4 regions of the Kineococcus lubricus genome follow, and region 4 is predicted to be linked to each of the others. Evidence: riboswitches for the same ligand, from Rfam matches in the RefSeq annotation. Region 4 holds a riboswitch; each other region holds the start of a gene.
The links. Region 4 has a riboswitch for S-adenosylmethionine ahead of sfnG (dimethylsulfone monooxygenase SfnG). Riboswitches for the same ligand answer to the same signal wherever they lie in the genome.
Positions count from the first base shown of each region.

Region 1 (7,180 bases), on a different contig from region 4:
GGTCGTCGATGCCGACGCGCTCGAGCAGGTCCAGGACGCGGGCGCGGGTGGCCCGCCGGTCGCGCGCGCCGTGGATGCGCAACCCCGCGGCCACGCTGGCGCCGATGGTCGCGACGGGGTTCAGGGAGTTCCCGGGGTCCTGCGGGACCAGGCCGATCCGGCGCCCGCGCACCGCCCGCAGCTCCCGCTCGGACAGGGCCAGCAGGTCCTGCCCGCGCAGGTCGACCCGGCCGCCGGTGACCCGGCCGTTGCCGGCGAGCAGGCCGATGACGGCCTGCGCGACGCTGGACTTGCCCGACCCGGACTCCCCCACCAGGGCGGTGACGCGGCCGGGTTCGACGTCGAGGGACACCCCGTCGACGGCGCGGACCGCGCCGCGGCCGGTGGTGTACTCGATGCGCAGGTCGCGCACGTTCAGCAGGGGGTTCACGCCACGCTCCCGCGGATCGACTGGCTGAGGCGGTTGGTGGCCAGGACGACGGCCACGACCACGACCCCGGGCAGGACGGTCAGCCACCAGGCGGTGGCGACGTAGTTGCGGCCCTCGGCGATGAGCAGGCCCCACTCCGGGGTGGGCGGCGGGGCGCCGTAGCCGAGGAAGCCGAGGGTGGAGATCTGCAGGACGGCCGAGCCGAACTGCAGCGCGGCCAGCGCCACGACGGGGGTCAGGGAGTTCGGCAGGACGTGCCGGCGCAGCACCGAGCCGAAGGTGCCGCCGGAGCCGTAGGCGGCCTCCACGTACTCGCTGACGCGCACCCGCACGACCTCGGCGCGGGCCAGGCGGGCGAAGACGGCGATGGAGGTGACGCCCACGGCGACGGCGGCGTTGGTGGTGCCGAAGCCGAGCAGGATGACGACGCTGAGGGACAGCAGCAGGCCGGGGACGGCGAGCAGGACGTCGACCAGGCGCATGAGGACGTCGTCGACCGCGCCGCCCAGCGACCCGGCCAGGACGCCGGTCAGGGTGCCGACGGCGAAGCCGACGGCGACGGCCACGACGGCGCCGAGGATCGAGTGCGAGGCCCCGTGGACGACGCGGGTGAACAGGTCCCGCCCGGTGGCGTCGGTGCCGAACCAGTGCTCGGCGCTGGGGGCCTGCAGCGACGGGGCCACCGTCGCGGTGGGGCTGCCGGGGGCGAAGACGCCCGGGACCAGCGCCCAGGCCAGGGCGAGCAGGACGACGGCGGCGGGGACCAGGACCCCCGCCGGGACCCGGCGCCGTCGCCGGCGCGGGGCGTCCGGGGCCGGCACGGGCGGGGTGGGTGGGGTGGTCGTGGCGCTCATCGGGCTCCTCCGGTGCGCAGCCGCGCGTCGAGCACGGGGTAGAGCAGGTCGACGACGAGGTTGATCACCACGTAGGCCACCGTGGACAGGACCACGACGGCCAGCAGGACGGGGGTGTCGCGGTTGGCGACGGCCTGGGCGGTGAGCTGCCCGATCCCGGCGCGGCCGAAGACAGCCTCGGTGACCACGGCGCCGCCGACGAGCTCGCCGAACAGCAGCCCGGCCATCGTCAGCGCGGGCAGGACGGCGTTGCGGCTGACGTCGTGCCACAGCAGCCAGCCGGTGCCGGCGCCGCGGGCGCGCACCACGGGGACGAACGGCATCCGGACGACGTCGTCGACGCTGCGCATCAGCACCTGCGCCAGCGGCGCCGCGATGGGCACCGCGATGGTGAGGACGGGCAGCACCAGCGCCTCGACGGGGCCGGCGCCGATGACGGGCACCAGCCCCAGGCGGAAGGACAGGACCTGGATGAGCAGGATCCCGATCCAGAACACCGGCAGCGACACGAACAGCGGCGGCAGGTTGCGGAACGCCCGGCGCAGCCAGCGGCCGCGGCCGTGGGTGGCGACGACGGCGATGACCACGGCCAGGACCACGGCCAGGGCCAGGCCCAGCGCGGCCAGCACCAGGGTCGAGGGCAGGGCGGCGGCCAGGAGGGTGGAGACCGCGGCCCCGCTCTGCACCGAGTACCCCAGGTCCCCGCCGAGGAAGGCCCACGCGGACTCGGCGAACCGCACGGGCAGGGGCCGGTCGGCCCCGTAGGCGGCGCGGATGTCGGCCAGCTGCTCGGGGGACAACCCCAGTTCGGGGCTGCCGAAGCGGGCCAGGACGGCGTCGCCGGGCAGCGCGGCGAGCAGGACGTAGGTCAGCGCGTAGGCCAGGACCAGGACGACGACGGCCTGGCCGGCGCGCCGCAGCACGTACGTCACCGCCGTCCTCCCGGTGCGCCGGCCGGGGACGGGGTGCTCACCGGTTCAGCCACGTGGCGTGGAACAGGGGCCGGCCCACCGACTCGGTCGCGAAACCCTGCACGTCGGAGCGGAAGCCGAACACCTGCGGTTCCTCGAACAGCGGGACGACGTAGGCCTGCTCGGCCAGCCGGCGCTGCGCGGCCTCGGAGGCGGCCTGACGCGCGTCGGTGGTGGGTTCGGAGGCGATGTCGTTCAGCAGGGCGTCGAGCTCGGGGTCGCCGAGGGACCCGTCGGTGGTGTCCAGGTTCAGCAGGGTGTTGCGGTTCCTGGAGAAGAACTGCGACTTCAGGACGTCGTAGTCGGCCCGCCCGACCATGGAGTGGTAGACCTGCACGGTCTCGGGGTCCAGGGAGGCGGCGGTCTGGGCGGCCTGGTCGCCGGGGAACAGGTCGACGCGGATCCCGAGGTCGGCCAGCTGCTCCTGGACCAGGGTGACGACCTCCTTGGAGCGCGGTTGCGGCAGGGCCTCGTTGAACGTGATCGCCAGCGGGACGCCGTCCTTCGCGCGGACGCCGTCGGCGCCCACCGTCCAGCCGGCCCCGTCGAGCAGCCGCGCCGCCGCGGCCGGGTCGTGCCGGTACTCCTCCGAGGTGTCGACGTACCCGAGCGCCGACTTCGCCAGGACGCCGGTGGCCAGCACGTAGCTGTCGCTGAACAGGGTGTCGATGACGGCCTGCCGGTCGATGCCGGCGACGATCGCCTGCCGGACGGCGAGGTCCTGCAGCTGCGGGGTCCGGAACCGGAAGCTGAACCCGTTGTTGACGCCGTTGGTGGCGGCGGCCAGCAGCGCCAGTCCGTCGGCGCTGAACTGCGCCTCGTCCGGCGCCTCGATCTGGCGGGCGAGGTCGGCCTGGCCGGCGACGACGGTGCCGACGCGGACGCTGTCCTCCCCGGCGACGACGACGTCGATGCCGTCGAGGTACGCCCGGCCCTGGTGGGGCCGCGACGGCGGCGCCCAGGCGTAGTCCTCGCGCGCCACGAGGGAGATCCGGGTGCCGACCTCCTCCGAGTCGACCACGAACGGCCCGGAGCCGATGACGGTCGCGGCGCTGCCGGGCCCGAAGCCCTCGCTGTCCTGCGCCAGGGTGGACGTGGCGAGCAGACCGGAGTTGATGGTCGACACGGCCTGCGCGAAACCCGGTGCGGGAGCGGTGAAGTGGAACCGGACGGTGCGTTCGTCGACGACCTCGCCGCGGTCGTAGTTGTTGATGGCCTCCGACACCGTCAGGGCCCGGGCGGGGTCGCCCTTGCCGAAGAGGTCGAGGTTGGCGACCACGTTGGCCGCGTCCAGCGGGGACCCGTCGGAGTAGGTGACGCCCTCGCGCAGCGTGAAGGTGTACTGGGTGGCGTCGGCGTTCACCTCCGGCAGCGCGACCGCGATCCACGGTTCGAGCTCGAGGGTCTGCGGGTTCTGCCACAGCAACCGGTCGGTGATGTTGTTGACGATCCCCCCGTTGGGGTAGAACCCCGCGGCGGGCGGGTACAGCGTGGTCCACGTCTGCGGTTCGAGGTAGGTGAGCTTGCCGCCGGTCTTGGGCTCCCCCACCGGTTCCTGCTCACCCGCGGATCCCGAGGAGCAGCCGGCGAGCATCCCGCCGAGGGCGGCGGCGGCTGCGGCGGCGAGGGTGGTGCGGCGACGGACGAGCATGGCGGGCTCCAACGGTGGGGCGCCCGGTCTCCTGGCGCGCAGGACCGGGTCGGCGGTGGGGTTCGTGAGGGGCGGGCGGGGACCGGGGGGTGGTCACCGCGCGCGGGTGCGTGCGAGGCGGTTCGGCTGCCGCGCAGCCCACCTCACCGGCGCCCCGGGCAGGGCTGCGCCGTGCCGTCGGGTCGTGCCCCGCGGGGACGGCGGACGGGCCGGGCGGACGGTCGTCCGCCCCGGCCCCGGGTCAGCGCCGGTGAGCGTGGGGGGTCAGGAACAGAACGTGGCGCCGCAGCGGCAGTAGTCGATGTGACGGCGGCGCGAGGCGAAGAAGCCCCGGGCGCAACTGCTCGACAACGTTCCTCCATCGGTTCTGGCGGAAGCACCCACGCCCGCTCGCGCGGAGGGTTGCTGCGGAGTCACGGAGCCAGATCTCTCAGCCGCTCTGGATGGGTGTGCGCGGGCCACACTGCCCGACGCGTTCGCCGCGTGTCAACACCCGCCGGCCCCACCGGGGGGTGCGGGGGTCGCGGGCCGGACGCGCCGTCCGGCCCGCGACGGGCGGCTCAGACGAGCCCGTTGGCCGTCAGGAAGTCCTTCGCCACGGCGGCGACGTCCTTCTTGTCCACCTGGACCTGCGCGAGGTACTGGGTGAGGTTCTCGGTCGTGAGCTTGGCCGAGAACGCGTTGAGCGCGTCGGTGATCGTCTGGTCGTTCTTCGACGACCGGATGAGGGGCAGGACGTTCTGGGCCAGGAACAGGTTCTTCGGGTCCTCCAGCACGACGAACCCGTTCGTCGTGATGGCGGAGTCGGTGGTGAAGATGTTCGCGACCTGGATGGTGCCGTCCTTGAGGGCGCCGACGGTGAGCGGGCCACCGGGGTCCAGCGGCTTGAACTCCTTGAACTCCACGCCGTACAGCTCCTTGAGCCCCTCCAGGCCCTGGTAGCGCTCCTGGAACTCCGGGCCGCCGCCGGCGACGAGGTCCTTCGCGACCGGGGCGAGGTCGGCGATCGAGGTCAGGCGGTACTGGGTGGCGGTGGCCTCGGTGACCGACAGCGAGTCCTTGTCCTCCGCGGCGGACTGCTCGAGCACCTCGGTGCCCTCGGGCAGCACCTGCTTCAGCGCCTCCAGCACCTGCTCGGGGGTGGAGACCCCCTCGGGGGCGCCGCCCTCGGACAGCGCGGCGAGCAGCGCCCCGTTGTACTCGGGGATGAGGTCGATCGAGCCGTCGTCGAGGGCCTTGAGGTACAGCTCGCGCGCACCGATGTTCGGCTTGCGCTGCACCTCGACGCCCTCGGCCTCCAAGACCTGCGCGTACATCTCCATGAGCAGTTCGCTCTCGGGGAAGTTCGCCGAGCCGACGATGACGGCGGAGGTGGCGGTGGAGTCCCCCGAGCCGGCGTCGGAGGCCAGCGGGTCGTCGCCGCCGCCGCACGCAGCCAGCCCCGCCGTGAGGGAGCCCACGAGGGCCAGACCGAGCAGGTTCCTGCGGTTCATGACGTGCCTTTCGACGTTCCTGCGCTGACGAGTTCGGGTTCCGGGCTCGCCCCGGACTCTCCCACGGATCGCGTGCCCCGTGCGCGCCGCAGGCCCCGGCCGGTCAGGCCGGGTGAGACGGCGTACCGCTGGACCAGGCCCAGCAGCAGGTCCAGCGCGATCGCCAGGACGGCGACGACGACGGCCCCGGCGACCATGCGGCCGTAGTCGTTGAGGGCCAGGCCGTCGATGAGCAGGCGGCCCAGCCCGGACAGCCCGACGTAGGCGGCGACCGTCGCGGTCGCCACGACCTGCAGGACGGCGGCGCGGATGCCGCCGAACACGACGGGCAGGGCGATCGGGAGCTCGACGCGGAACAGGACCTGCGCCGAGCTCATCCCCATCCCCCGGGCCGCGTCCACGGCGTTCGGGTCGACCGCGCGCAACCCCGCGTACGTGGACGTGAGGATCGGCGGGATCACGAGCACGACGAGGGCGATGAGCACCGGGGTGAAACCCAGCCCCATGAGGACCACGAGCAGGCTCAGCAGACCCAGCGTCGGCAGCGAGCGCCCGGCGTTCCCGGCGTTGATGGCCAGGAACGACCCCTTGCCGGTGTGCCCGATGAGCAGCCCGACGGGGAACGCGATGAGGAAACCCACGAGCACCGAGATCGCGGTGTAGCCCAGGTGGGCGACGATCAGGTGCGGGATGGTCCCCGGGCTCGACCAGGCCCAGTGGGCCGCGTCGAGCAGGTACGGCGCGTCGTCCACGTCAGGCCCCCTTCACGGCGCGGGTCCAGGGCGTCACGGCCCGCTGGAACCCGACGATGAGCAGGTCGGCGACCGCGGCCAGGGCGATCGACAGCACGATCCCCACGATGATCGGCGCGGTGTAGTCCAGCTGGAAACCCCGGGTGAACAGCGCCCCGAGGCCACCGACGCCGAGCAGCGCGCCGACGCTGACGAGGGAGATGTTCGACACCGCCGCGACCCGGGCCCCGGCCAGGATCACCGGTGCGGCCAGCGGCAGCTCGACCTCCAGCAGCCGGCGGGTCCGCTGGTAGCCCATGGCGGTCGCGGCCTCGGTGAGCGCGGGGTCCACCGAGCGCAGGCCGTCGGCGACGGTGCGGGCCATGAGGGCCACGGTGTAGAGCGCGAGCGCCACGACGATGTTCACGGGGGACAGGATCTTCGTGCCCAGCACGTACGGCAGGGCGACGAACACGGCCAGCGACGGGATCGAGTAGATGAGCCCGGAGACGTTGAGCAGGGGGTGGTACAGCCACCCGAAGCGCACTCCGAGGTACCCCAGGGGCAGGGCGACGGCCACGCCGAGCAGCAGCGGCAGCACGGCGAGGACGACGTGCTGGCCCAGGGCGTCGAGGATCGTGGCGGAGTTGTTCCGCGCGTACTCCAGGACCTGGTTCACCGACGGGTCTCCAGCAGGTCGACGACGTCGCGGTGGTGCACGGTGCCGATGGGGGTCCCGTCGCCGTCGACCTTCACGGCCGTGCCGGACGGGGAGGTGAGGGTGAGGTCGACGACGGTGCGCAGGGAGTCCCCGGCGCGGAAGACGCCGTCGGGCCCCGGGGCCGGGGAGGCGCCGTCGAGGGGGCGGACCGGCAGGTCGTCGCTGCTGAGGAAGCTCAGGCCGCGGTAGCCGCGGTCGCGGCCGACGAAGCCGCGGACGAACTCGTCGGCGGGTTTCGTCAGCAGTTCCTCCGGGGTCCCGACCTGGGCGAGGTGCCCGCCGGCGCGGAAGACGGCGATGCGGTCGCCGAGGACGACGGCCTCGTCGAT
Region 1 covers NZ_JBJLSK010000010.1:56,107-63,286, forward strand. The annotation lists gene ACRYRX_RS09390 (dipeptide ABC transporter ATP-binding protein) at 1-430, opposite strand, end outside; gene ACRYRX_RS09395 (ABC transporter permease) at 427-1,284, opposite strand; gene ACRYRX_RS09400 (ABC transporter permease) at 1,281-2,216, opposite strand; gene ACRYRX_RS09405 (TIGR04028 family ABC transporter substrate-binding protein) at 2,254-3,906, opposite strand; SAM riboswitch class I at 4,262-4,356, opposite strand; gene ACRYRX_RS09410 (ABC transporter substrate-binding protein) at 4,467-5,399, opposite strand; gene ACRYRX_RS09415 (ABC transporter permease) at 5,396-6,151, opposite strand; gene ACRYRX_RS09420 (ABC transporter permease) at 6,153-6,809, opposite strand; gene ACRYRX_RS09425 (ABC transporter ATP-binding protein) at 6,806-7,180, opposite strand, start outside.
Region 1: another riboswitch for S-adenosylmethionine. It lies ahead of ACRYRX_RS09405 (TIGR04028 family ABC transporter substrate-binding protein); the one in region 4 lies ahead of sfnG (dimethylsulfone monooxygenase SfnG).

Region 2 (7,180 bases), on a different contig from region 4:
AGTTCGGCGCGCACGGTGCGGGCCGCCTCGACGAGGTGCCGCAGCGACTCGGTGGTCTCGGCGTACCCGCGGGTCTTCAGCCCGCAGTCGGGGTTCACCCACACCTGGCGGGCCGGGACCGAGGCCACCGCCGCGCGCAGCAGCCCGGCGACCTCCTCGGCCGACGGCACGCGCGGGGAGTGGATGTCGTACACGCCCGGGCCGATGCCGCGGCCGAAGCCGGCGCCGGCGATGTCGGCGAGGACCTCCATGCGCGAGCGCGCGGCCTCGATGCTGGTGACGTCGGCGTCGAGGCCGTCGATGGCGTCGATGACCTCGCCGAACTCCGAGTAGCACAGGTGGGTGTGGACCTGGGTGGCGTCGCCGGCGCCCGCGGTGGCGAGGCGGAACGAGGCGACGGACCAGTCCAGGTAGGCCTTCTGGTCGGCGGTCTTCAGCGGCAGCAGCTCGCGCAGCGCGGGCTCGTCGACCTGGACGATCCCGATGCCGGCCGCCTCGAGGTCGCCGACCTCGTCGCGCAGGGCCAGGGCCACCTGGTTCGCGGTGTCGGCCAGCGGCTGGTCGTCGCGGACGAACGACCACGCCAGGATCGTCACCGGACCGGTCAGCATGCCCTTGACGGGCCTGGCGGTGCGGCCGGCGGTGTACGTGCTCCACGGCACGGTGATGGGCGCCGGGCGGGTCACGTCGCCCCACAGGATCGGCGGCCGGACGCCGCGCGAACCGTACGACTGCACCCAGCCGTGCTGGGTGACGGCGAACCCGTCGAGGTGCTCGGCGAAGTACTGGACCATGTCGTTGCGCTCGGGTTCGCCGTGGACGACCACGTCGAGGCCGAGGTCCTCCTGCAACCGCACGACGCGGTCGATCTCGGCGCGCAGGAACTCCTCGTAGGCCGCCTGGGTCAGCTCACCGCGCGCCCACGCCGCCCGAGCCCGGCGGATCTCGGTGGTCTGCGGGAACGAGCCGATGGTCGTCGTCGGCAGCAGGGGCAGGTCCAGGGCCTGCTCCTGCGCGGCGCGGCGGGTGGCGTAGTCGCTGCGCTGGAACGCCTCCGGGGTCAGGGCGGCGAGCCGGTCGCGGACCTCCGGGCGCACGACGCCGGGGGCCGCGAGCCGGTCGGCGCGGGCCGCCGCCGCGGCGGCCAGGGCGGGTCCGGCCGCCTCCGCGTCGCCCAGGGCCCGGCCCAGCAGGACGACCTCGGCGACCTTCTGGTCGGCGAAGGCCAGCCAGCCGCGCAGCCGCTCGTCGAGGGCGGTCTCGCGGGTCACGTCGTGCGGCACGTGCAGCAGGGAGGTCGAGGTCCCGGCGACGACGTGCGCGGCGGCCCCCTCGAGCCGCCGCAGCGTGGCCAGGGCCCCCACGAGGTCGCCCCGCCAGACGTTGTGCCCGTCGACGACGCCGCCGACGACGGTCTTGCCGGCCAGCACCGACCGGTCGGCGGGCACCGACCCCTCCACCAGGTCCAGGGCCAGGCCCTCGACGGCGCCCAGGGACCCCAGGAACCCGCTCGCGTCGCCGTAGGGGGTGGCGACGAGCAGCCGGGGGCGGCCGGTGACGGCGGCGAGCCGGTCGTAGGCGGCGCGCACGAGGCCGGGCAGGTCCTCGACCCCGGCGGTCGCGGAGTCGCTGACCAGGCCCGGCTCGTCGAGCTGCACCCACTCCGCGCCCGCTGCGGCGTAGGCGCTCAGCAGGTCGGCGTAGGCGCCGAGCAGGTCGTCGAGGCGGGAGATCGGCGCGAACCCGGCGGGACTGCCGTCGGCGGCCTTGGCCAGCAGCAGGAACGTCACCGGGCCCACCAGGACCGGGCGGGTGAGGAAACCGTCGGCGAGCGCCTCGGTGAACTCCCGAACGCCGCGGTCGTCGGCGAAGCGGAACGTCGTGCCGGGGCCGATCTCGGGGACGAGGTAGTGGTAGTTCGTGTCGAACCACTTCGTCATCTCCAGCGGGGCCTGTGCGCCGCGGCCGCGGGCGATCGTGGAGTAGCCGGCGAGGTCGACGGTCCCGTCGGCGGCGACGACGTCGGCGAACCGCTCGGGGACGGCGCCGACGGCGACGGCGGCGTCGAGCACCTGGTCGTAGGCCGAGAACGACGACGGGATGGAGCCGTCGTGCGCGGGCAGGCCGAGGGCGTTGAGCCGGCGGACGGTGGCGGCGCGGACGGCGGCGAGCCGCTGCTCGGTGGTGGCGAGGTCGGCGCGGCCGGCCCAGAGGGCTTCGAGGGCCTTCTTCGTCTCGCGGTCGGGTCCGAGGCGGGGGTAGCCCAGGATCGTCGCGGTCCAGGCGGGGGGGTTCTCGGTCATCGGGTCGGTCCTCCTGCCGCGGCGGTCGCGCGGCGGTCGTCGGTTCGGCGGGAGCGGTCGAGGTCGAGGTGGTCGAGCAGGTCGAGGGCGGGGCCGGCGGCGTTGAAGGTGTACAGGTGCAGCCCGGGGGCCCCGGCGGCCAGGAGGTCGCGGGCGAGCGCGGCGGTGGAGGCGGTGGCGGCGCGGCGGCGGGCCGCGGGGTCGTCGGTGTCGAGGGCGGCCAGCAGCCCGGCGGGGGGCGCGACGCCGGTGAGGGCGCCGATGCGCTGCAGCCGGCCGGGGTCGTCGGTGGCGGCGATCCCGGGCAGCAGCGGCAGGGTGATCCCCGCGGCCCGGGCGCGGCGCACGAGCGCGGCGTACTCGGCGGCGCAGAACGTCACCTGGCAGATCGCGAAGTGCGCGCCGGCGTCCTGCTTGGCGCGCAGGACGGCCATCTCGTGGTCGTCGCGGTCCCGGGGGAACGCGGCCACGGCGAGGCTGAGCGGTCCCTCGTCGACCGGGCGGGGGCCGCCGCGGCGCGCGAGGCGGCGCCGGTCGGCGACCTGGAGCAGCTGCACCAGGTCCCCGGCGGTCCCGACGCCGTCGGGGTGCGGCCTCCAGCCGGGAACCCCGGCGGGCGGGTCGCCGCGCAGGGCCAGGACGTTGCGGACCCCGGCGTCGAGGAACTCCCCGGCGAGTTCCACGACCTCCCGCCGCGAGGCCCCCACGCACGTCAGGTGGGCCATGGCGGGGACGGCCGTGGTGCGCAGGACGTGGGCGAGCAGGTCCCGGCTGGGGGCCCGGGTGGCGCCGGCGGCGCCGAACGTCACCGACACGAAGTCCGGTGCGGCCGCCGTCAACTCCGAAACCCTGCGCCACAACGTCTCCCGGCCCGCCTCCGAGCGCGGGGGGAACAGTTCGAAACTGATCGTCGGCCGCCCCGCCGCACCGGCGACGAGGGGGGCGATCGTCATCGGGCGGGTCCCGGTCCCGGGTCGGGGCAGGGGGCGACGACATCGGTGGTGCGCATCACGGACTCCATCGACCTGGCGGTAGCACCCTCGCCCGGGCTCGGGGGGTTGCTGCGGCGTCGTCGAGCCAGGACTCTCGGCCGCTCTGGATGGTGTTCCCCGAATGTAGACCGACGGCGGCGGGATCGACAAGCGGTTCGCGGGGAAGCCACCGGGACGGGGTTCCCGGGGCTCGGTCCCGTTCCCCCCGGCGGGCCGACCTTGATCTGGACCGCCGTTCCGTGGCAACCTCGGAACAGGTCATGAGCGCCAGCGACAAGCCCCGGCTCGCTGGCCGGCAACCCTCCTCCGCGGCGGGGTGCCCCGGGTGACGACCTGGCCGGTCCCGAGGTGGGCCCGGCAAGCGCGGACCTCGCCGGGCCGATCCCGGTCCTCCCGGTGGGGTCCACTCCCCGAGGAGACCTCGCGTGACGACGAGCACCCTGTCCCCCGCCCGCCCCACCGGCCGGGACGTCCCGCCGCTGCTGCCCGTCGTGGGCGCCGGCACCGCGGTCCCGCTGGCCACCGGAGGCACCGCGACGTACGCGAACCTCGACAACGCCGCCAGCGCCCCGGCGCTGACCACCGTGGCGGCGCGCGTGGCGCAGGTGCTCCCGCACTACGCCAGCGTCCACCGCGGGGCCGGGTACCTGTCCCGCGTCTGCACGGCGCTGTTCGAGCGGGCCCGCGAGCAGGTGGCGGGTTTCGTCGGGGCCCGCCCGGACGACGTGGTCGTCTTCACCCGCAGCACCACCGACGCCCTCGACCTGCTGGCCCGGGCCGTCCCGGCCGGTGGGCGGGTGCTGGTGGCCGACGTGGAGCACCACGCGAACCTGCTGTCCTGGGAGCGGTCGGCGCGCACGACGGTGGTGCGCGGCGGCGCCGACGCCGAGGAGACCACCGCCCGGCTGGAGGCCGAGCTGGCGAGCGGGCGGTACGCCGTGCTGGCCGTCGCGGGGGCCTCCAACGTCACCGGGGAGGTGCTGCCGCTGCGCCGCCTGGCGCGGGCCGCGCACGCCGCCGGTGCCCGCATCGCCGTGGACGGCGCCCAGCTGCTGCCGCACCGCCGCGTCGACGTCGCCGGCGACGGGATCGACTGGATCGCCCTGTCGGGGCACAAGCTGTACGCGCCGTTCGGTTCCGGTGCCCTGGTCGGGCGCCGGGACTGGCTGGACGCCGCGGAGCCGTACCTGGCCGGTGGGGGCGCCACGCTCGACGTCGGCCACGACGCGGTGCGCTGGGCGGCGGGACCGGACCGGCACGAGGCCGGCTCGCCCAACGTCGTGGGCGCGGTCGCGCTGGCGCAGGCCTGCGCGACGCTCGCCGCCCTGCCGGCGGGGGCGCTGGAGGCCCACGAGGCCGCGCTGCGCGACCAGCTCGTGCGGGGCCTGACCGCGCTGGAGGGCGTGCGGGTCGTGCGCCCGCACCCGGCCGACGCCGTGGGGGTCGTGACGTTCACCGTCCCGGGGCGCCCGGTGTCCGAGGTCGCCGCGTACCTGTCGGCCGAGCACGGCATCGGGGTCCGGGACGGGCGGTTCTGCGCCCACCGGTTCGCCGACTCCCTCGGCCTGGTCGAGGGCGGGCTGCGGGCCTCGACGGGGGTGGGGACGGGCTCGGCCGACGTCGCCCGGCTCCTGGCCGCCCTCGAGCGCTTCCTGACCACCGGCCCGGAGCTGGAGTACGGGCTGGTCGAGGGCCGCTGGGCTCCCCTGACGGACGCGCGCCCGGCCCCCGGGACGTTCCTCGACCCGATCCCGGGACGGGGCTGACCCCGACGGGGGTCACGACCGACCGAACCCCCTCGCGCGAGCGCGTGAGCCGACGACCAGGAGTGACGTGAGCCAGGAACCCCGCACCGCAGCCCCCCTCGGCGACCCCGCCGCCGTCCCCCTCGGCGCGCCCCTCGTCGACGCCGGGACCGCCGGGCGCGCCGTCGCCGGCGGCGCGCTGCTCGTCGACGTCCGCAGCGACGCCGGCCGGGCCGCGCACGGCGCGCTGCCGCAGGCCGTCGTCGTCGGCAAGGACGAGGTCGGGCCGAGGTTCACCCTCGGCGGCCCCCGGGCCCTGCCGCAGCTGACCGGCCTCGACCAGGGGATCGTCGTGGTCTGCGGTTCGCCCGCCGGGTCGGGCCCCGTGGCCGCCGAACTGCTCGCCGCCGGGTTCACCGACGTCGTGCACGTCGAGGGCGGGTTCCCCGCGTGGGAGGCGGCCGGGTTGCCCACCGCGGAACCCGGGCGGGCCTGAGGTGGCCGGCGCGCGCGAGCGCGGCCGCCGGCGGGTCGGGGCCTCAGGGCACGGGTTCGCTGCCGGGACGGGACCCGTCCCCGGTCCCTTCGGCGTGCCCGTCGGCGTGCGCGGTCAGCAGCGCGTGCAGTTCCGCCTCGAAGTCGGCCCAGCTGAGTTCACCGGGACCTGGTTCCGGTTCGGGGTCGAGGTCGAGGTCGGCCGGTACCCAGGGGAACCCCCACTGACCGTGCCCCGCCAGGGCCAGCCCCTGCACCACCGCAGCCGCCGAAGTGGTTGCAGCGGCGCACAACCGCGCCCACAGCCGCCGTCCACGCACCGCGCACCTCCGCTCTCGGGTGCCCCACTGTGACACACCCGCCCCGTCGTGCACGGGCCTTCGCGGATTCCCGGACCGACGCTCCGGGACCCGGTGGGACCGGTCGCCCCGGCCCGCCACGCCACCCCCACCCCCGACCACGGAGCCAGACATGACCACCCCCTTCCACGTGTTCCTGGAGGTCGACGGCGGCGGGTGGCACCCGGCCGCCTGGCGCCGCTCCCGCACGACCCCGGACCAGGTGTTCTCCCCCGCCCGGCTGCGGGGGTTCGCCGTCACGGCGCAGGCCCAGGGCCTGACGGGCCTGACGTTCGAGGACACCACCGCCACGAACCCCCGCAACCCCGTCGGGCACCTCGACGCCGTGCAGCGGGCGGCGTTCCTGGCCGGGACCACCGACGCGATCGGGTTGCTCCCCGTCGCCGCGACGACGTACTCCGAGCCGTTCCACGTCGCCGCGCAGATCGCCTCCCTGGACCACTCCAGCCACGGCCGCGCGGGGTGGATCGCGACGACGTCGCCCGCGGCGGCGGCGCGGGCGGTGAACCTGCCCGTCGAGGCCGACCCGGCCGCCGAGCTCGCCGACGTCGTCCGCGCCGTGCGGGCGCTGTGGGACTCCTGGGAGGACGACGCGGTGATCCGCGACGTCGCCACGGGTCGCTACGTCGACCGCGACCGGCTGCACCACGTCGACGTCGAGACGGACGGCTGGTCGGTGAAGGGACCGCTGACCGTCCCGCGCTCCCCGCAGGGGCAGTCCGTCGTCGTGGTCCACGAGCGCGACCTGACCCCCACCACGCGAGCCGACGTGGTGCTCAGCGGCGACGAGCGGGCCCGCCGCACCGCCGGGGGCCCGCTCGTCGTGCTGGACGTCGAGTTCGCCCTCGACACCGAGGCCCACCCCGCGGTGGACCGCCTCGCGGCGCTGGACGCCGACGGCAGCGCCCCGGCGTCCGGGCGCGTCCGCTGGTCGGGGTCGGGTGAGGGTTTCGCCCGGTACCTGGCGGGGCTGGCCGGTTCGGTCGACGGCGTCCGCCTGCACGCCGCGGTCCTCGACGAGGACCTGCGCACGCTGCTGCGCACGACCCTGCCGGCGCTGCGCGTCGCCCGGCTGCTGCAGCCGCCGGTCGCGGGGGCGACGCTGCGCACCACGCTGGGCCTGGCCCGGCCCGTCAACCAGTTCGCCACGGCCTGAGGACACCGACGATGACCGACCAGAAGACCGAACTGCGCTACCCCGACGCCGTCGTCCACTTCGGGGTGTTCTTCCAGGGCGTCAACCACACCACCATCTGGTCGGACCCGCGCAGCGGCTCGCAGATGCA
Region 2 covers NZ_JBJLSK010000020.1:19,720-26,899, forward strand. The annotation lists gene metE (5-methyltetrahydropteroyltriglutamate--homocysteine S-methyltransferase) at 1-2,303, opposite strand, end outside; gene ACRYRX_RS15795 (methylenetetrahydrofolate reductase) at 2,300-3,256, opposite strand; SAM riboswitch class I at 3,318-3,409, opposite strand; SAM riboswitch class IV at 3,552-3,665, shown strand; gene ACRYRX_RS15800 (aminotransferase class V-fold PLP-dependent enzyme) at 3,721-5,061, shown strand; gene ACRYRX_RS15805 (rhodanese-like domain-containing protein) at 5,129-5,536, shown strand; gene ACRYRX_RS15810 (hypothetical protein) at 5,580-5,855, opposite strand; gene ACRYRX_RS15815 (LLM class flavin-dependent oxidoreductase) at 6,007-7,050, shown strand; gene ACRYRX_RS15820 (NtaA/DmoA family FMN-dependent monooxygenase) at 7,062-7,180, shown strand, end outside.
Region 2: another riboswitch for S-adenosylmethionine. It lies ahead of ACRYRX_RS15800 (aminotransferase class V-fold PLP-dependent enzyme); the one in region 4 lies ahead of sfnG (dimethylsulfone monooxygenase SfnG).

Region 3 (7,180 bases), on a different contig from region 4:
CGAGCATCTCCGGCGACCGGTCCAGGACCGTCACGTCGTGGCCGGCGAGGGCGAACGGCAGCGCGTCGCGCCCGTCCCCACCGCCGGCGTCGAGCACCCGCAGGCCCGGCCCCAGGTCCTGCGTCCAGGACCGCAGGAGCCGGGCCACGACGTGGTAGCGCAGCCGGCCCCACGGCGAGTCCTGCCACAGCGCCCAGGCCGCCTCCCCCGCAGCCATCAGCTCACCCGAACAACCGCGAACCCGCGATCCGGGCGCCCTCGCCGAGGGAGGCGAGCTTGGCGACCGCGATCTGCGGGTGGATGCGCCCGCCGAGCCCGCAGTCGGTGGAGGCGACGACGTTCTCGGCCCCCACGACGGAGGCGAACCGCTCGATCCGGTCGGCGACGAGCTCGGGGTGCTCCACGACGTTCGTGGCGTGGCTGACGATCCCGGGGACGATCTGCTTGCCCTCGGGCAGCTGCACGTCCCGCCAGACCTTCCACTCGTGCTCGTGGCGCACGTTGGCCGCCTCGAAGGAGTAGGACCCGGCGTCGATCTGGAGCATGAGGTCGACGATGTGCCGGAACTCGATGTCGGTGGTGTGCGGGCCGTGCCACGAACCCCAGCACAGGTGGAACCGGACCTGCTCGGTGGGCAGGCCGCGCAGGGCGTGGTTGAGCGCGTCGACCCGGATCCGGGTGAACGCGCGGTAGTCCTCCACGGAGGGTTCGGGGTTGATCTGGTCCCAGTTCTCCGCGATGGACGGGTCGTCGATCTGCACGATCAGCCCGGCGTCGACGATCGCCCGGTACTCCTCGCGCATCACGTCGGCCCACGCCCAGATGTGCTCCTCCTCGGTCGCGTAGTACCGGTTGGAGATGCGCGCGCCGCTGCCCGGGGACAGCGAGGTGATGAACCCCTGCTCGACGCCCGCGGCGGCCAGACCGGCCTTCAGGTTCGCGATGTCGGAGGCGAGGGCGTCGTGACCGGTGTAGGACAGCGGGCCGGTGGTGGCGGGGAACGCGGTGGCGTTCTTGCCCGTCGAGATGCCCGACGTCGGGTCCTGGTAGGCCTCGCGGAACCGCACCCAGTCGCGGCGGTCGGGGAAGCTCGTCAGCCGCACCTCCCCCGGTTCCGAGCGCACGACGGGCTGGGTGAACAGGTCCTCCCCGGTGACCTCCAGACCGGCGACGCGCTGGAACGAGTACGACCACCAGGCGCCGTAGTCGACGGCGCTGGACATGGCCTTGCCGTACTCGCCGTCGCCGACGACCGTGACGCCCAGGTCGCGCTGGCGCCGCACGAGGTCCACGACGGCGCCGGTGAGCAGCGCCTCGAACTCGGGGGTGCGCTCGAGGGTGAAACCGTCATCGGCGACCCGGCGCGCCTCGTTGGCTGCGATGAGCTCGGGGGTGCGCGGCAGGCTGCCGGCGTGCGAGACGGGGATCTGCTTGCTGGACAACGGAACTCCGATCGAAGGGTTCAGGAGAGGGCGTGGGTGAGGTCGTCGAGCAGGTCGTCGGGGTCCTCCAGGCCCACGGACAACCGCAGGACGCCGTCGCCCAGGCCGATGGCGGCGCGGCCCTCGGCGCCGAGGCGTCGGTGCGTCGTGGTGGCGGGGTGGGTGGCGAGCGACTTGGCGTCGCCGAGGTTGTTGGAGATGTCGACGACGCGCAGCGCGTCCAGCACCTCGAAGGCGCGTTCCTTGCCGCGCCCCCGCGGGGCGTCGAGCTCGAACGTGAGGATCGTCCCGCCGAGGTCCATCTGCCGCTTCGCCAGGTCGAACTGCGGGTGGCTGGGCAGCAGCGGGTAGCGGACCCAGCGGATCCCCGGGTGCTGCTCGAGGTGCTCGGCCAGCCGCAGCGCGGTGGCCGCCGAGTGCCGCACCCGCAGGCTGAGGGTCTCCACGCCCTTGGCGAGGGTCCAGGCGTTGAACGGGCTGAGCGTCGGGCCGGTGTGCCGGGTGAGTTCCCGGAACCGGCCGTCGATGAACTCGCTCGTCCCCAGGACGGCCCCGCCCATCACCCGGCCCTGGCCGTCGATGTGCTTGGTCGCCGAGTAGACGACGACGTCGGCCCCGAACTGCAACGGGTGCTGCCCCACGGGCGAGGCGAAGGCGTTGTCGACGACGACGGTGGCGCCCGCGGCGTGCGCGAGCTCGGTGACCGCGGCGATGTCCACCAGCGTCTGCATGGGGTTGGCGGGCGTCTCGAAGAACACGGCCTGCGCCGGCTGCGCGAGCGCGGCCTCCCACTGGGTGAGGTCCTCGCCGTCGACGAACACCGTCTCCACGCCCCAGCGCGGCAGGATCTCGTCGAGGACGACGAAGCAGGAACCGAACAGGCTGCGGGCCGCGACGACGCGGTCGCCGGCGCCGAGCAGGGCCGCCAGCGCGTAGAACACCGCGGACATCCCGCTGGCCAGGCCGTAGCAGGCCTGCGCCCCCTCCAGCTGCCGCAGCCGCTCGGTGAACACCGACACCGTCGGGTTGCCGTAGCGGGAGTAGACGAACCGGTCGACGTCGCCGCTGAACGCGGCCTCGGCGTCGGCGGCGGTCGCGTAGACGTACCCGGAGGTCAGGTAGAGCGCCTCGGAGGTCTCCTCGAACGGCGAGCGGGACAGCCCGCCGCGCACGGCCGTGGTGTCCGGGCGCCAGCCGGCCCCGTTCACGACTGCTTCCAGGGCAGACCGGCCGCCCGCCACCCTGAACCCCCGCGGTGGCCGTCGGCGTCCAGCGGCCCCTCGAAACCCTCCAGGACGTTGTAGCTGGGGGTGATCCCGGCGGCCGTGGCGACCTCGGCGGCGGCGACCGAACGCTGACCGGAGCGGCACAGGAACACGACCTTGCGGCCGGCCTGCGGGGTGATGCCCGCCGCGGCCAGCTCGGCCAGGAACCGCTCGGGGTCCACCGGCAGCCAGGAGACGAGGACGGGGCCGGCGCCCAGCCCGTCCGGGACGCCCACGAACCGCCACTCGGCGTCGGTGCGGACGTCCACCAGGACGGCGGCCGGGTCGTCCCGGACGAGTTCGAAGGCCTCACGCGGGGTGAGGTCGCCGGTGTAACCCACTGTTCCTCCCATCGGTCCTGGCATGAGCACCCCCGTGCGGGGGTTGCTGCGGCGTCGACGAGCCAGGTCTCTCGGCCGCTCTGGATGGTCCGGCCAGCGTAGGGCATCGACGGCGGCGGCCGTGACCGGACGACCGCGGCCGGTCCGGGAGGCGTCGGGGGAGGTCAGAGGGAGCGGTGCATGACGTGCAGGCCGACGTACCCGTGCTCGGGGTGGTCGAAGGCCTGCGGCACGGTGCCCACGATGCGCATCCCCAGCGACTGCCACAGCGCGACGGCCGCGGTGTTCGTCTCGACGACCGCGTTGAACTGCATGGCCAGGAAACCCGCACCGCGCGCCCACGCCAGCACGTGCTCGCCGAGGGCGCGGCCCACCCCGCGGCCCCGCGCGGCCGGGGCGACCATGAAGCTCGCGGTCGCGACGTGGGCGCCGCGGCCGGGGCGGTTCGGGCCCGACCGCGCGGTGCCGAGGACCACGTCGTCGGCGTCACCGTCGACGGCCACGAACGTCGCGCCCGGCGGCGGGGCCACCCACAGCTGCCGCGCCCGTTCGCTGGTCAGGCCCTCGGGGTAGGCGTACGTCTCGCCGTCGGCGACGATCTCGTCGAAGAACGGCCAGACCTGCGCCCAGTCGTCGTCGGTGTACGCGCGGACCCGCACGGCGGGGTTCACGCGGCGGGGGTCCGCAGCAGGGCGTCGGCCAGCGCCGACCAGGACAGCAGCGCGCACTTGACCCGCGCGGGGTACTTCGCGACCCCGGCGAAGGCGACGGCGTCGCCGAGGACGTCCTCGTCGCCGGGGTCGGCGCCGCGGCTGGTGAGCATGTGCTGCACGGCCTCGCGCAGCGGGCCGACCTCCTCGACGGGCCGGCCGACGACCAGGTCGTGCAGCACCGAGGCCGAGGCGCGGCTGATGGAGCAGCCCAGCGCGTCGTACGACACGTCGGCGACCGCGCCGTCGTCGACCTGGACCCGCAGGGTGATCTCGTCGCCGCAGGTGGGGTTCACGTGGTGGGCCTGCGCCCCGAACGGGGCGCGCAGACCTTCGCCGTGCGGCCGCTTGGAGTGCTCGATGATCAGCTGCTGGTACAGGTCCACGTCGTCAGGCTCTCACGGCGGGGTTCAGGCGAAGAGGGCCCGGACCCGGTGCAGACCCCGCAGCACGGCGTCCACGTCGGAGGCCTGGTTGTAGGGGCCGAAGCTCACCCGGGTCGTCGCGGCGACGCCGAACCGGCGGTGCAGCGGCCAGGCGCAGTGGTGCCCGACGCGGACCGCGACCCCCTCGTCGTCGAGCAGCTGCCCGACGTCGTGGGCGTGGACGTCCTCGACCGTGAAGGACACCAGCCCGACGCGGTCGGCGGCCCCGGCCGGGCCGAGCACGCGGACCCACGGCAGCTGCGCGAGCTCGTCGAGCAGCAGCCGCGTCAGGGCGCGCTCGTGGGCCTCGACGCGGGCCATCCCGGACCCGTCGGGCCCCAGCCCGCGCAGGTAGTCGACCGCGGCGTGCAGCCCGACGGCCTGCGCCGCCATGGGCACCCCGGCCTCGAACTTCTGCGGCGCCGGCGCGTACGTCGACCGCTCCATCCGCACCAGCTCGATCATCGAGCCGCCGGTGAGGAACGGCGGCATCGCGGCGAGCAGGTCCGCGCGCCCCCACAGCGCACCGATGCCGGAGGGGCCGAGCATCTTGTGCCCGGAGAAGGCGGCCAGGTCCACGCCGAGGGCGGGCAGGTCGACGGGCAGGTGCGGGACGGACTGGCAGGCGTCGAGCACGACGACGGCGCCGACGGCCTTCGCGGCCGCGACGAGCTCGGCGACCGGGGCGACGGCGCCCAGGACGTTCGAGGCGTGCGCGAACGCGACGACCTTCGTGCGCCCGGTCACCAGCGCGGGCAGCGCGCCCACGTCCAGGACCCCCTCGTCGGTCACCGGGACCCAGCGCAGCACCGCGCCGGTGCGGGCGCACAACTCCTGCCACGGCACCAGGTTGGCGTGGTGCTCGGTCTCGGTGACCAGGACCTCGTCGCCCTCGGCGAGCACGAACCGGGGGTCGACCACCTGCCCGTCCGGCGCCGAACCCCGTGCGGCGTAGGCGGTCGTGGTGCTGAAGGCGTGCGCGACGAGGTTCAGCGACTCGGTCGCGTTCTTCGTGAACACCAGCTCCGCGGCCGGCACCCCGACGAACCCGGCGACGGCGGCGCGGGCGGCCTCGAAGTCGTCGGTGGCCTCCTCGGCGAGCTGGTGCGCGCCGCGGTGCACGGCCGCGTTGCGCGTGGAGTAGAACTCCCGCTCGGCGTCCAGCACCGCCAGGGGCTTCTGCGACGTCGCCCCGGAGTCCAGGTACACCAGGGGTTTCCCGGACCGGGTGGTCCGGGTCAGGATCGGGAAGTCGGCCCGCAGCGCGGCGAGCTCGGTGTCGGTGAAACCGTCCAGCGCGGTGGTGCTCATCGGGGGTCCCTCTCCCCCGCCGCGACCGGGACCGTCAGTCGGTTCTCGGCCGGCGGGACCGGGCAGGTGGCGTGGTCGGTGAACGCGCACGGCAGGTTCTGCGTGCGGTTGAGGTCCAGGACGACGGGGCCGGGGGTCGTGTCGACCCGCACCGACCGGGTCGTGGCCGTCGTCGTGACGCCGCTGGTGGCGTCCCGGAACAGGATCGTCCCGCCCGCGAACACCGTCAACCGCTGCGGGCCGCCGAGCTCGAAGCGCACCACGCCGACGGCCTCGTAGTGGTGCTCGAGGCCGTCCTTGACCGCACCCACGACCGCGGCGCGCGGCTGCTCGAACGGCACGAACTCGGCGTCCAGGACGAACCCCTCGTCGAAGTCGAAGACGGGGACACCGGTGAACGCGGCCAGCGCCGGGGCCTGCGGGTCCCGCACGCGCAGGGCGTGCGAGCCGGTGCGCTGGATCACCTCCACGCGCAGGTCGCCGACCTCGACGAGGACGCCGGGGGCGCCCTCGACGGTCTCGACCGTCACGGTGCCGTCCACGGGCTCTCCCCCGACGACGACCCCGTCGGCGGCCGCGGCGGTCACGGCGACCCCGCCGGGGACCGAGGCCCACGTGCCGGGCAGGCCCTCGACGGGGACGGGTTCGGCGTCCAGCCAGGTCAGGCTCGTGAGGCTGAGCCAGCCGTGCGGCCGGCTGAGCTCGGCGGTGCGGGCCGCGCGCCAGGCCTCGAACCCGGCGCGGGCGGTCTCGACGTCGGTGGTGGTGGTCACGGTGGGGCTCCTCGGGCGGGTGGCGCGGACGGACGGCGGGACGGCGCTCGGCGCGGTGAGCGGGCCACGCGGTGGCCGCTGCGGCAGCGGGGGACGCTCGGCCCGGCGGGGGCGACGGAGCGGGTCAGCGACAGGCGGCGGAGCGGGTGCGGCACAGGTCGACGTGCCGGCGCTGCACCCCGACGAACGACGAGCCGCACGGTTCGTCACGCCCGGTGGTCTCCACGGTCCGAGGGTACGGCGCGGCTACTCTGGCGGCCAAGCCGGCCACGGGCCGGTCGTCCCGGACCGCCCGCGCCCCCGTGAGGACCCTCCTTGACCACCACTCCCCCCGGCCTCGACGGCGGACTCGTCGTCACCCCCTCCGCCGAGTTCACCGCGCAGGCGAACGTCGGCGCCGGTGAGCACGCGCGCGCGGCCGCCGACCCGGAGGCGTTCTGGGCCGAGCAGGCCCGGCGGCTGCAGTGGGACGAGCCGTTCCACACCGTCTTCGACGGGTCCACCCTGCCGACGGCGCAGTGGTTCACCGGGGGGAAGCTGAACGTCGCGGTGAACTGCGTGGACCGGCACGTCGCCGCCGGGCGCGGGGACAAGGTCGCGCTGCACTGGGAGGGCGAGCCGGGCGACTCCCGGACGATCACCTACGCGCAGCTGCGCGACGAGGTGTGCCGCCTGGCCAACGCGCTGGAGGAACTGGGCGTCGGGCACGGCGACCGCGTCGTCCTCTACCTGCCGGTGCTGCCCGAGACGATCGTGACCACCATGGCGTGCGCCCGCATCGGCGCCGTCGTGTCCCTGGTGTTCGGGGGTTTCTCGGCCGAGGCGCTGCGGTTCCGCGTGGAGGACACCGGCGCGAAGCTGCTGGTGTGCACCGACGGGCAGTTCCGGCGGGGAACCGCCGTCGCGGTGAAGG
Region 3 covers NZ_JBJLSK010000016.1:125,178-132,357, forward strand. The annotation lists gene ACRYRX_RS14030 (class I SAM-dependent methyltransferase) at 1-217, opposite strand, end outside; gene ACRYRX_RS14035 (cobalamin-independent methionine synthase II family protein) at 222-1,442, opposite strand; gene ACRYRX_RS14040 (O-succinylhomoserine sulfhydrylase) at 1,463-2,650, opposite strand; gene ACRYRX_RS14045 (rhodanese-like domain-containing protein) at 2,647-3,048, opposite strand; SAM riboswitch class I at 3,054-3,139, opposite strand; gene ACRYRX_RS14050 (GNAT family N-acetyltransferase) at 3,213-3,719, opposite strand; gene sufU (Fe-S cluster assembly sulfur transfer protein SufU) at 3,716-4,144, opposite strand; gene ACRYRX_RS14060 (SufS family cysteine desulfurase) at 4,169-5,494, opposite strand; gene ACRYRX_RS14065 (DUF1684 domain-containing protein) at 5,491-6,267, opposite strand; gene acs (acetate--CoA ligase) at 6,583-7,180, shown strand, end outside.
Region 3: another riboswitch for S-adenosylmethionine. It lies ahead of ACRYRX_RS14045 (rhodanese-like domain-containing protein); the one in region 4 lies ahead of sfnG (dimethylsulfone monooxygenase SfnG).

Region 4 (7,180 bases):
CCGCCGACCGGGACGGCTCGGCGGCCCGCGAGCGGCGGGCGGCGCTGGCCGCCCGCGACGAGCGGTGGGCGGCCGCCCGCGCGCAGGCCGTGGCGGCGGGGGCCGTCGACCCCGACGCGGCGGCCGACGCCCCGCCCCGGCTGGACCCCACCACGGTCCGGGCCGCCCGCGCGGGCCTGGTCGCGGCCGAGGAGGAACGGGCGCGCGCCGACGCCGAGCACGACCGCTGCGCGGCGGCGGCGCGGGCGGCGGCCGACGAGCTCGCCGCCGCCCAGCGCGGCGCCGGCGGGGTGGACGAGGAGGCGCTGCGCGTGACCCGCGCGGCCCGCGACGCGCTGCTGGGGCCGCTGCGCGACGGGGCCGCGGTCGACGGGCCCGCGCTGCTGGCCGCGGTGGCCCGCGCCGACGAGGCCGCCGACGCCCTGCTGGACCACGCCGAGGTCACCGCCCGGCTGCGGGAGCTGCGCCGCGCCGCCGACCGGGCCGCGGCGGCGGCCACGGCCGCCGCCGAGGAGGCGCGGGCCGCCCGCGAGGCCGCCGACCGGGCGCGCGAGGCCCACGCGGCACCGTTCACCGCCGCCGGCCTGCGGGTCCCCGACGGCGACCCCGGGCCGGTGCTGGCGGCCCTGGACCGGCTGGGCGCCGAACGCGCCGCGGCCGGCGCCTCGGAGCGGCGGGTGCAGGAGCTGGGCACCGAGGTGCGGGCCCAGCTCGACGCCCTGACCGCGGTGCTCGCCCGCTGCGGCGAACCCGCCGGCGCGCGCCTCGACGCCGACGCCCGGGTGGACGTGCAGGCCGGGCTGGACGTGGGGCTGGAGGCCGCCCGCGCCGTGATCGCCGCCGCCGACGCCGCCGCGGTGCAGCGCGCGCTGGACGCCGACCGCGACCGCGCCGCGCACGTCGCCGCGCAGCGGCACGACCGGCACCGCCGGGAGGCCGAGCGGGCCGAGACGGCGTTCCGCGCCGCGGTCGAGGCCGCCGGGCTGCCGGCCGACCTCGGGCCGGCGGGGTGGACCGCGCGCGCCCGGGTGCTGGAGTCCGCCGCCGAGGCCGCCGCGGCCGCGCGGCGCGACCAGGACCGGGCCCGGGAGCGGGAGGAGCGGGTGGCCGCCTTCACCGCCGAGGTGGCGGCGCTCGCCGCGCGCCTGGGCACCCCGTGCGGGGCCGGGCGACCCGAGCAGGTCGAGGTGGCGCTGACGGCGGTGGCGGACCGGCTGCGCCGCAGCCGCGCGGACGAGCGCACCGCGGCGGAGCTGGGACGGCGGGCGCAGGAGGTGGCGGCGGCCACCGCGGCCGAACGGGCCCGGCGGGAGCGGGCGCAGGCGCAGCTGAGCGCCCTCCTGGCCGGCGGCGAGGACCTCCCCGCCCTCGGCGCGCGGGCCGGCGGCAGCCGCGACCTGCTGGCCCTGCGGGACCGCGAACGCGCCGAGGCCGACGACCTGGCGGCGGAGGTCGGTGCCGCCGGGGAGGTGGCGCGGCTCGTCGAGGAGGTCGGCCCGCGCTCCGACGCCGACCTGCGCACCGACGACGAGGAGGCGGCGCTCGCGGACGAGCAGGCCCACGAGGTGTGGGCCCGGGCCCGGCAGGACGTCACCCGGGCCGAGGTGGAGCTGGAACGGCTGACCGCCGGTGCCGACGCCAACGTGCTGGCCGCCCGGCGCGCCGAGGCGCTGGCGGGGCTGCAGGCCGACACCGAGCGCTACGTCGTGGTGGACCTGCAGCGCACCGTGCTGCGCCGGCAGCTGGAGGAGTTCTCCGCCTCGCGCGCCAACCCGCTGCTGGCCGAGGCCGGTGAGGTGCTGACGCGGCTGACCGGGGGGCGCTGGACGGGTCTGGTGGCCCTGGACGACGGCGGGGAGCGGCGGCTGGGGGTGCGCCGGGCGGACGGGGAGCTGCTCGAGGGCGCCGACGGGCTGAGCGAGGGCACCGCGGACCAGGTCTTCCTGGCGTTGCGGCTGGCGGCGGTGGCCGCCCAGCACCGTGCCCTCGTGGCGTCGGGGCAGGGGCCGCTGCCGGTGGTGCTGGACGACGTGCTGATGACCTTCGACGAGACCCGCACGCGGGCGGCGCTGGCGGCGCTGGCCGAACTGGCCCGCGACGTGCAGGTGGTGCTGCTGACCCACCACGCCGACGTCGCCGGGCAGGCCGGGGAGCTGGCCGCCGAGGGGGCGGCGGTGAGCGTCGCGCGGCTGCCCGCCCCGGGGGTGGCCCCGGCCGCCGCGGCCGCGCCCACCGCGGGCGCGGACCGGACCGGGCGCTCCGGCGTCGACCCGCAGCTGGTGCGGGCGTGGGCGCGGGCGCAGGGACGGTCCGTGGCCGACCGCGGCCGGGTGAGCGAGCAGCTGGTCCGGGACTACCTCGACGCCCACGACCTGGGCCGGACGGGCTGAGGTCGGGCGGTCAGAACCCGCGCAGCTGCAGCAGCATCCACGGGCTGAACGGCGCCGGGTCGGCCGCGACCTCGGCCCGCAGCTCGTCCAGCCCGACCCAGCGGAACGCGTCCACCTCGTCGGGGTCCAGGGCCAGGTCCCCGGCCAGCCGCGCCGTGAACACGGGGCAGACCTCGTTCTCGACGGTGCCGTCGTCCATGACGGCGCGGTAGCGGAACGTCGGCAGCAGCGACGCGACGTCCACGACGGGCGCCCCCAGTTCCTGCACCGAACGCCGCACGACCGCGTCGGCCGGTTCCTCCCCCGGGCCGGGGTGCCCGCAGAACGAGTTCGTCCACACCCCGGGCCAGGTGCGCTTCGCGGCGGCGCGGCGGGTCAGCAGCGTGCGGCCCCGCCCGTCGAGGATCCAGCAGGAGAACGCCAGGTGCAGGGGGGTGCTGGTGTGGTGCACGTCGGCTTTCGGCGCGGTCCCGCACGGGGTCCCGTCGTCGGTCAGGAGCACGACGAGTTCCACGGTCGGGTCGGCAGGCGCGAGGGTCACCCCCAGAAGGTAAGCGGTCTCAGGGGCGGTCGCGCGCGAGGAACGCCGACACGCCGTCGGCGATGCCGCGCGCCGCGGTCTGCCGGAACGCGGGGTCGGACAGCAGCGCGGCGTCCTCGGCGTTGCGCATGTTCGCCGACTCCAGCAGCACCGACGGCGTCCGCGCGAGGTTCAGGCCCGCCAGGTCCGAGCGCCGCGTCAGGCCAGGTTCCACCAGGTCCCCGAGGCGGTCGGCCCGGGGCAGGCCGGTGGCGGTCCCGAACGCGGCGAGCAGGTCGCGCGCCGCGACGTCGGAGGCCGCCAGCACCGCCGCGTTGCCGCCGTCGGGGGCCGGGCCCGGTTCGACGACGTGGAAACCGCGGGAGGTGGGCGCGGCTCCGTCGGCGTGGATCGAGACCGCCAGCGCCGCCCCCGCCGCGTTCGCCACCGCGGCCCGGGCGTCCACGCACGGGCCGACGCCGGTGTCCTCGGACCGGGTCAGGACGACCTCGACCCCCCGCGCGCGCAGCAGGTCGGCGGTGCGCAGGGCGACGTCGAAGGCGTAGGCGTGCTCGGGGTACCCGCTGTCCGTGGACGTCCCCGTCGTGCCGCACGGCTTCTCGAAACCCCCCGCCGGGACGGGGACCGCGATCTGCTCCGGGTGCGCGGCGTTGCCCCCGTTGTGGCCGGGGTCGAGGACGACGACGGGGACGGGGGCCGGTCGCGCGGCGGCGCTCACCGGCACCGGGGCCGGCGGGCGGGGCGGGGAGCAGGCGGCGAGGGCGGCCACCAGCACCAGCGGGACCGCGGCACGTCGCACCCGCCCAGGGTGCCACGGGTCCGGCACCGCCCCGCCCGGCGGCCGGTTCAGACGGGGACGGGTGCGGTGGCCGCCGCGACGGCCCCGTCGAGCTCGGCGCCCAGGTCCAGGTCCTCCCCCGCCACCAGCCGGGCCTCCAGCTCGCGCACCCGGGGGATGACGAGTTCCCCGAACGCCTCGACCTCCTCCTTGACGTGCAGGAACCCCAGCAGCAGCAGGTCGACGCCGACCAGCCGGTACGCCAGGACGCGGCGCGCCACCTCGTCGAGGGTCCCGACCAGCCCCGTCCGGAAACCGTCGTTGTACTGGACGAGGTCGCGGAACCCGCTGTCGGCCCACATCCCCTTGCCGTCGCGGGTGGAACCGCCGGCCTCCCGCACCGCGGCGCCGAAACCCTCGACCTTGGCGCGGTCGGCCTTGGCGACGATCTCCTCCAGGACCGCCTCGGCCTGCTCTCGGGTGTCGCGCACCAGCGCGAAGCCGTTCAGCCCGAACCGCACCGACCGGCCGTTCGCGGCGGCCAGCGCGCTGACCTCCCGCACCCCGGCGGCGGCGTCCGCGATCGACTTGCCGTTCATGAAGTACCAGTCCGAGACGCGGCCGGCCATGGCCTGCGCGGCGGTGGAGTTCCCGCCCTGGAACAGTTCCGGCGCGGCCGTGGGCTGCGGGCGGAAGGTGATGTCGGTGGCGTTGAAGAACTCCCCGGACTGGCTGTAGCCGTCCTGGCTCCACACCCCGCGCAGCAGTTCGATGAACTCCTCGGACTGCTTGTACCGGTCGTCGTGCTCGTGCCAGGTCACCCCCAGCTGCGTCGCCTCGTCCTTGAACCAGCCCGACACCACGTTCAGCGCGAGGCGGTTGCCGGTGAGTTCCTGGGTGGTGGCCGCGAACTTCGCCAGGACCCCCGGGTGCCAGAAGAACGGGTGGACCGCGGCGATGACCTTCAGCCGCTCGGTCGCCAGCAGCAGCGCCAGCGAGAACGACGTCGACTCGTGCTGGGCGTCGGCGCCGTAGGAGGCGAGGTACCGCACCTGGGTGAGGGCGTACTCGAACCCGACGCGCTCGGCGGCGCGGGCCACCTCGACGTTGTAGGCGGGGTCGTGGCTGGTGCGCTGCTCGATCGTGGAGACGACCAGCCCGCCGGAGACGTTGGGGACCCAGTAGGCGAACTTCAGGGGCTCGTGCAGGGACATGGCGGGGCGTCCTCCATCGGTCCTGGCGGTAGCACCCCCGCGGGGGTTGCTGCGGCGTCGTCGAGCCAGGTCTCTCAGCCGCTCTGGATGGGATCGGTGCACCCTACCCCGGTGCCCGGCCGGTGCGCAGGGGAACGACGGACGCCCCCTCCCGGTGGGCGGGAGGGGGCGTCCGTCGGGGGGTTCAGACGGGGGTCGGCACGACGCCGGCCAGCACCAGGCACGACACCGCCAGCACCAGGAGGATCGCGACGTCCAGCCCGCGCGAGCGGACCGCGAGCGCTCCCGCGACCCGCACCGGCAGCACCAGCCGCAGGACGGCGGCGACGGCCAGGTCCGCCCCGAGCAGCACCCCGCCCGGGGTCGGGCCGGCCAGCAGCGTCAGCACCAGCGCGACGACGATCCCGCCGACGAGCGTCAGCAGGACGGCGTTGCCCGGGGTGGGGACGCGCTCGGTGGTCACGGTGCCGACGCTACCGGCCGGCGCCACGGGCGGACCTCAGTGCGCGAAGTGGCGCGCGCCGGTGAAGTACATCGTGACGCCGGCCTTCGCGGCGGCCTCGACGACCTCGGCGTCGCGGATGGACCCGCCGGGCTGCACGATCGCGCTGACCCCGGCGTCGATGAGGATCTGCGCGCCGTCGGCGAACGGGAAGAACGCGTCGGACGCGGCGACCGACCCGGTGGCCCGGTCCGCTCCGGCGCGCGCGACGGCCAGCTTGCAGGAGTCGACGCGGTTGACCTGGCCCATGCCGACGCCGACGGACGCGCCGTCCTTGGCGAGCAGGATCGCGTTGGAGCGCACCGAGCGGACCGCGCGCCAGGCGAACTCGAGGTCGGCCAGGACCTCCGGGGTGGCCGCCTCACCGGCCGCGAGCGTCCAGTTCGCGGGGGCGTCGCCCTCGGCGTCGATCGCGTCGAGGTCCTGCACGAGCACGCCGCCGGAGACGGGGCGCCACTCCCGGGCCTGCCGGGAGTAGCCCTCGGGCAGCTGCAGGAGGCGGACGTTCTTCTTGGCCCGCAGGACCTCCAGCGCCTCGGGCTCGAAGCCGGGGGCGATGACGACCTCGGTGAAGACGGGCGCGACCTGCTCGGCCATGGCCGCGGTCACGACGCGGTTGGCCGCGATGACGCCGCCGTAGGCGGAGACGGGGTCGCAGGCGTGGGCCTTGGCGTGGGCGTCGGCGACGTCGGTGCCGGTCGCGATCCCGCACGGGTTGGCGTGCTTGATGACGGCGACGGCGGGCCCGTCGAGGTCGTACGCGGCGCGCAGGGCGGCGTCGGCGTCGACGTAGTTGTTGTACGACATGGCCTTGCCGTGCAGCTGCACGGCCTGCGCGATGCCCGGCGCGGACGTCGGGTCGGCGTAGACGGCGGCCTGCTGGTGCGGGTTCTCGCCGTAGCGCAGGACGGCGGTGCGCTCCAGGGCGACGCCGGTGACGGCGGGCCAGCCCTGGTCGGCCTCGTCGAGCGTCTGCTCGGCGAACCAGGACGCCACCGCGGTGTCGTAGGCGGCGGTGTGCGCGAACGCGGCCGCGGCCAGGCGCTTGCGGGCGGTGAGGTCGAACCCGCCGTCGGCGACGGCGGCGAGCACGTCGGCGTACGCCGCGGGGTCGACGACGACGGCCACGCTGGGGTGGTTCTTCGCGGCGGCGCGGACCATGGAGGGGCCGCCGATGTCGATCTGCTCCACGACGTCGTCGTAGCCGGCGCCGGAGGCGACGGTCGCGGCGAACGGGTAGAGGTTCACGACGACGAGGTCGAAGGGTTCGACGTCGAGCTCGGCGAGCTGGCGGACGTGGTCGGGCAGGCGGCGGTCGGCGAGGATCCCGGCGTGCACCCGCGGGTGCAGGGTCTTGACGCGGCCGTCGAGGCACTCGGGGAACCCGGTGAGCTCCTCGACGGGGGTCACGGGCACGCCCGCGGCGGCGATGCGGGTGGCGGTGGACCCGGTGGAGACGAGGGCGACCCCGGCCGCGTGCAGCCCCTGGGCGAGTTCGGCCAGGCCGGTCTTGTCGTAGACGCTGATCAGCGCGCGCTTCACGGGGACCTTCGTGCCCTGGGGGTCCATCAGCGGGGTGCCGTCCTCTCGGGGTGGGGGGTCGCGCGGGCCAGTCGCCCGACGACGCCGACGAGCAGTTCGCGCTCGCGGGTCTTGATGCGCTCGTGCAGCGAGGCCTCGTCGTCGTCGTCCAGGACGCGCACGGCGGCCTGGTCGAGGATCGGGCCGGTGTCGACGCCGGCGTCGACGAGGTGC
Region 4 covers NZ_JBJLSK010000001.1:208,658-215,837, forward strand. The annotation lists gene ACRYRX_RS00945 (AAA family ATPase) at 1-2,390, shown strand, start outside; gene idi (isopentenyl-diphosphate Delta-isomerase) at 2,401-2,931, opposite strand; gene ACRYRX_RS00955 (N-acetylmuramoyl-L-alanine amidase) at 2,951-3,730, opposite strand; gene sfnG (dimethylsulfone monooxygenase SfnG) at 3,778-4,923, opposite strand; SAM riboswitch class I at 4,934-5,017, opposite strand; gene ACRYRX_RS00965 (DUF3017 domain-containing protein) at 5,108-5,386, opposite strand; gene purH (bifunctional phosphoribosylaminoimidazolecarboxamide formyltransferase/IMP cyclohydrolase) at 5,423-6,994, opposite strand; gene purN (phosphoribosylglycinamide formyltransferase) at 6,994-7,180, opposite strand, start outside.